2 regions of the Bacillus sp. iso_77 genome follow, and region 2 is predicted to be linked to the other one. Evidence: predicted binding sites of a transcription regulator. Region 2 holds the regulator's gene; the other holds the start of a gene.
The links. Region 2 encodes LexA, which represses DNA repair genes until DNA is damaged. Its sites were predicted from a motif close to CGAACATATGTTCG; they were not measured.

Region 1: a site for LexA is predicted at 1,250-1,263, ahead of AC0VYC_RS05220 (YhjD family protein). Genes of this name have one in related genera too.

What each region holds. Positions count from the first base shown of each region.
Region 1 covers NZ_CM149683.1:1,038,839-1,042,002, forward strand. The annotation lists gene AC0VYC_RS05210 (LCP family protein) at 1-109, shown strand, start outside; gene AC0VYC_RS05215 (enoyl-CoA hydratase) at 342-776, opposite strand; gene AC0VYC_RS05220 (YhjD family protein) at 862-1,224, opposite strand; gene AC0VYC_RS05225 (TVP38/TMEM64 family protein) at 1,383-2,000, shown strand; gene lepB (signal peptidase I) at 2,000-2,512, shown strand; gene AC0VYC_RS05235 (AbrB family transcriptional regulator) at 2,752-3,164, opposite strand, start outside.
Region 2 covers NZ_CM149683.1:1,736,658-1,739,821, forward strand. The annotation lists gene AC0VYC_RS08760 (IseA DL-endopeptidase inhibitor family protein) at 1-54, opposite strand, end outside; gene AC0VYC_RS08765 (hypothetical protein) at 351-788, shown strand; gene lexA (transcriptional repressor LexA) at 836-1,456, opposite strand; gene yneA (cell division suppressor protein YneA) at 1,616-1,927, shown strand; gene AC0VYC_RS08780 (YneB family resolvase-like protein) at 1,945-2,592, shown strand; gene AC0VYC_RS08785 (DUF896 domain-containing protein) at 2,662-2,892, shown strand; gene tkt (transketolase) at 3,081-3,164, shown strand, end outside.

The DNA of each region.
Region 1 (3,164 bases), 700 kb from region 2:
GTTAAAAGGGCACGATTACCAGCCTGGGAATGTGTATTACTTTGAGTTAGATGGACCAGGATTAGAAGAAGTGAGACAAGAGCTGAGAAAACAGCTCGAATTGTCATAATTGAGAAAGAGCCTGCCGCTGTGGCAGGCTTCAGCGTGTAGACAAAACCTCGCATTCTTTGTCAGTCCTGCGTGCTGGTGCTCACGAATGTGAAATTCGCTCCGCGCCAGTACTCGTCCTTTCTAGACTGCAAAGGTTTTCTATCACGCTGAAAAGAAGACAAAGGGCTAAAATAAAGTTCATTTTAGCCCTTTTTCAACAATCTGGAGCCTGCCACTGTGGCAGGCTTTTTTTAATAATAGAGGGTTGCAGGCATCGTTGGGTACCACACACCATTTAAAGCAAGCGCCCAGCCATACACCTTTTGACCTGATTCAATCTTGTCCTTTACCGAAATGAGCGCTTCGTATGAAAAGACTTGATAAGTCTGTCCGGTTTTTTTTGCGACAATGACCGATAGAATATTGTCATTGAATACACTTGGCTCTTCGTCCGTACTCGTCCAAGCAATTCGATTATAGTAATTCATGTTGAAAGGATTTTCGAGTGCTTTCACTTCAAACTTCACTCGTTTTCCAACGATAGAAACCGTTGTATAGGCTACACTTGTTATTTGTGCAGATGCTGCTGGGGCTTGTTTTCCTGTCTGCAGTGGTTCTAATGCTGACACTGTGCTTGGCACAAGTAATCCTGCTGCTAAGGTGAGTGCTGTTATTTTTTTGAACATGATTCGGAACCTCCTAATTTTTGGTATAAAAATCAATTCGCCAACAACTGAAGAGTTCCTTCTATAAATGTAAAATATAACCATATTATTTTCCTGAATGGAGGAAATAATGGGTGAGCATTTCCTCTACACGATGACGTATACGGGGATTAAAATATTTATGCTTTTCTTCATAGCCATTTATCAGAAATAAATATGTCGTAAATCCTTCATCGTGTTCAATTTGCTGTACGTTCATTTTTTCTTTACGTAACTGTTGTTTCAGTTGATAAAGGGCTTTTTGTGCTTCTTTTAATGAAGAGGTGACTAGCTGAATATATGGTTCATTTAGTTTGAATGTTTGATGTTTTTTAAGGTACGTCAAATCACGATTGAGGATGGAGATGACCATTGGAAGAAAGATGGCCTGTTCCATCATCTGAAGCTGTACGCTTGATAATCTCGTCATGTCCATGCCTGCTTTCTTTATTTATAGAACATTTGTTCTTATTTATTATATCGGATGAATTAAAAAATCTCAAGGGGGGCTGAGAGGGATTCATTTGTATATTTTTATGTTTTCCATGTAAAATGAAAGATAGACAAACCTTGAAGGAGTCAAACAAGTTGCCATTATTTCTTTCTATATTTACTCATGAAAATATCACATCATTTTTTGAAAGCTACAAGGCTTTTGGACCCATTGTGGCTATATTACTCCCTTTAATAGAAGCATTTCTACCGTTTTTACCTCTCGTGGCATTTGCGGTGGCCAATGCAAATGCTTTTGGGCTATGGGAAGGCTTTTTATTGACCTGGATTGGTGCAAGTGCAGGGTCTATCCTTGTCTTTTTACTGATCAGAAAATTTGGACAGATGAGGATGCTGAACTTTATTAGCAGACACCCTTCTATTCAAAAGCTAATGCTTTGGGTTGAAAAGCGGGGATTTGGTCCGTTATTTATTTTACTCTGCTTTCCTTTTACACCTTCTGCTGCCGTTAATGTCGTAGCAGGTCTATCAAGAATCAGCGTCTGGCAGTTCTCATTAGCTGCTTTATCAGGGAAGTGTGTCATGCTCTTTATTATTAGTTTTATCGGCTATGACATTTCAGCTTTAGTAAAGAATCCGTTAAGAAGTGTTTTTGCGGTTCTAGTCATTGCTTTATTATGGTATGTTGGAAAGAGAGTAGAAAATAGGTTGAATATTCGGATGAGTCAGCGTGAGGACAAAGGAGGCTCTTAATGAAAAAGAAGCCATTGCTATGGTTCATGATTATTACATGCATTGTCTTGTTGTTCCAAGTAAAGAATTTCATGTTTGTCACGTACAAAGTAGAAGGGGTTAGTATGGACCCGACATTTACAGATGGAACAGAATTATTAATTAACAAGTTCTCGCCAAAACTCACGAAAATTAGCCGGTTTGACTATGTGTTATTTCATGGCCCTAAAAATCAAATCTTGATCAAACGGGTCATTGGACTTCCAGGAGAAACAATCAAATATGAAGATGATCAACTGTTTGTTGATGGTGTAAAATGGAAAGAGCCGTATTTAAAAGAGCAGAAAAAACATAAAATGGGCAACGTCCTAACAGGTGATTTTCAGCTAAAAGCCATCACCGGTCGTCAGAACATACAAAACAATCATTACTTCGTGATCGGAGATAATCGAATACATAGCTTTGACAGCCGGCATTTTGGAACGATCTCAAAGGATCAAGTAGTCGGTGTAAAAAGGAATCATGATGAATAAAAAAGAGCCGCTCTGCTTATGCAAAGCGGCTCAGCGTGTAGACAAACCCTCGCATTCGTTGTCATGTCTGCGCTCCAGTGCTCACGAATGTCAAATTCGCTCCGCTCTGGTGCTCGACCTTCCTAGACTGCAAAGGTTTTCTATCACGCTGAAAAGAAGACAACGGGCTAAAATCAACATCATTTTAGCCCGTTGTCAGATAATCTGAAAGCCGCTCTGCTTATGCAAAGCGGCTCTTTTTATTTAGCGGCTTTATAATCAGTCTGTCTTTTTGCCCAGACATGATGTAAGAAACGAAAAAACGGTGGCAGCATGGCGATGACCAAAATAATTCTAACGACTTGTACAGCCACAACAAATGTGGAATCCTCATGAAGTGTAACAGCTGTTGTGGCCATTTCCGCAATACCGCCAGGCGAAAAAGCAAGAATGGCCGTAATGACAGAAATACCTGTTATTTCTGCGATGGCAATTGAACTGAGAACGGTCGCAGCAATCAATCCGGCTGAGCTGACGACGGCCACAATCAAGGTATTTTTTAGCCCGACAAACATTTGTTTATTCATTTTTGACCCGATGGTTGCCCCTAGAAATACCTGTGACGCAATGTTCGCTTGGGCTGGCCAGTAAGGAATCAAATCATGACCTGTCA
Region 2 (3,164 bases):
TTGTAATGAGATCATAAGCATAATAGCGGTTAATAAAACAAATAATTTTTTCAAGGCGATTGCCTCCTTTTCTCAATGAAAACTTCTTATGTTACAAATGTTACAATAGTTACAGAGATATTACAAGTATTAAATCTAAATGTTTTTTATTTCTTTTCTTTCTATCTATATAACGTTTGAGGGAGACAAAAAGTTTTCATTTTTTTATTTTTTTCTTCCTCATTAGTATTTAACCGTTCTAAAGAAGAATAAAACGTCTTTTGGAAAGATTTCTATTTGTCTCCTCAACACTCTTTTTTTATGTATGACATATACTGTCGTGATGAATGTCTAAGAAAGTGGTGTTTAGTATGTATAATCCATATGAAGGTACGTGGAATGGGTACTTGTACGATCGGCAGGTACAAAGCATGCCGGCGTTTCCTATTTCTCAAGTTGGAGGATTTCCCGGTTTGCCATTCGGAGGGACTGGGCAAGGTGCAGGAGGACAATCGGTCCCGCCAGCCCCGCCGCAGCATATCATCTCGCAATATCAACAAGCAGTCTCTCAGCCTCAAAGTATGCAGCCGCTCATTGCGGGGCAGAGTGTAGGCGGAAGCCAGCAAACGGTTCAATTTGCAGCTGGATGTAATAGAAGGTGGACCATTGTGTTCCTTAGAAACGGTCAAGTATTTCTCATGTATGTTCTTTCCTCGCAGCCTTTTGGCCGTACAACGGGTTTCATATGGCCGAACTTTACATTTGGCTCGTTCCCAAGCTCCAGTATTCTTGCATATTCTTGTTCATAAAAGAAAAAGCCGGCTCTCATCAGCAATTGATGAAATACCGGCTTTTTTTAATGAATATTTCTAAATACGCCAATCACTTTACCTAGTATACTCACATTCTGTAAAATAATCGGTTCCATTGATGGATTCTCGGGCTGTAATCTAAAGTGTGTATCTTCCTTATAAAAACGTTTCACTGTTGCTTCATCTTCTTCTGTCATAGCCACCACAATATCTCCATTGTTGGCAGTGCTTTGCTGACGCACAATGACGTAGTCTTTGTCCAAAATACCTGCATCAATCATACTTTCTCCCATAATTTCAAGCATAAATACTTGTTCATCTGGCGCTGCAAAAGTTTCTGGAAGTGGGAAATATTCTTCTACATTCTCAACAGCCGTGATAGGCAAGCCTGCTGTGACTTTTCCGATGACTGGAACATTCATTACAGCGCTTTTTGGAATATTCATTTCCTCTTCATCTAGTACTTCGATCGCTCTAGGTTTCGTTGGGTCTCTTCTAATTAAACCTTTCGTTTCTAGTCTAGCTAAATGTCCATGGACAGTTGAGCTGGATGCTAGACCGACAGCTTCGCCAATTTCACGAACGGATGGGGGATAACCCTTGCTTTTTACTTCTTCTTTTATGAATTTCAGGATATCGAGTTGTCTTTTTGATAGCTTCGTCATCTTTTGCACCTCAAAACGTCAATTTTAAAGAAATTATAGCATGTTTTTCCTAACAGTACAAACATAGGTTCGAAAAAAACGTTTGACAGAAACGTTTGTTCGTATTTATAATGAGTGTCAGAAAGAACGAACACACATTCTATTAGGAGAGATGACATTATGAGGTTAAAGGAATCTATTATTTTTATTGGGCTATTCTCATTCATCGTTGGCATATTTCTCTCACTTATTGCAGTCACTAGCCATAATGATCCAAATCAATATGTTAAAATAGAGGTTCAATCAGGTGATACTCTTTGGGGATTAGCTGATCAAGTAAACGACAGTAAATCAATCGATAAAAATGCTTTTATTGACTGGGTAACTGAACACAATGATCTCGCTTCAACTGACATCCAGCCGGGAGATATCCTTGTGATTCCAGTTAAAAAAGAGCATCCAGTCGTATATCAACTTGCAACAGTACAGTAGAAAGGTCGATTGAAGACATGAATGCAATCATTTATGCGAGAGTAAGTACTGCCAAAGAAGAGCAAGAAACCTCGCTTAAAAGACAAGAAGAAGAACTGCTTGCTTTAGCTGCAGCGCACAAGATGAATGTAGTCAAAGTGATTAAAGAAAAAGCGAGTGGATACGATCTTGATCGTGACGGTGTTTTTGACATGCTGGCTGCGCTGAAAGAGGAAGAAATCGATGCTGTTCTCATTCAAGATGAGACACGCCTTGGAAGAGGGCAGGCGAAAATCGCTCTTCTTCATTGTCTGTTTAAAGAAAAAGTCAAGGTGTACAGCGTATTTCATAGAGGAGAGCTTGAGCTTTCAGAAGCAGACGAGATGGTCATTGAGATTGTAGGCGTTGTAGAAGAGTATCAGCGGAAAATTCATAATTTGAAAATTAAGCGTGGGATGAAAAAAGCTGTTGAGCGAGGGTATCAACCCGAACTAAATTTAAAACACCAAGAACAGGCGCCTGGCCGCGAACGTATTGAAGTACCGATTTCTGAAATTGTTCGATTAAGAAAAAACAACATGACATTCGCTGAAATTGCAGTGACATTGCAGGCACTTGGTTTTGACATTTCAAAAGCAACCGTCCATAGAAGGTACCAAGAATATGAAAAAGGGCTTGCGACTTAAAGCGTGATTTGTTGTAAAAATGACTGATATTTAGTAGTATGTAGAGAAAATGTTTTAAAGGAGTTTGTCATGATTTCTAAAGAACAGCTTGCAAGAATCAATGAGCTTTCAAAAAAGTCGAAAGAGGCCGGTTTGTCGGACGCTGAGAAAACAGAACAGAAGCAATTAAGAGAGGAATATTTAAAGGCTTTTCGTTCTTCTATGAAAAATACACTTAAAACCGTGAAAATCGTCGATCCAGAAGGAAACGATGTCACACCAGAAAAATTAAAAAGAGAAAGAGACCAGAATCTTCATTAAAGGTCATCATTTCTTTATTTTTGAAAAGATGGGAGGAATATTCTCATCTTTTTTCATATTTGCATAAGTTTTTAGGTGATCGATAAACTAAATGTGACAAAATCCTTCTTTTTCGGCGTGAAATAGTTGTGAAAAAAGGACAGTAGATTTATGATAATGGTGTACACAAGATACGGAAGGGGATTTATATGGAAACGATTGAATTGAAATCTATTGCAACAATACGTACTCTCTCCATAGACGCAATTGAAAAAGCGAATTCCGGTCACCCT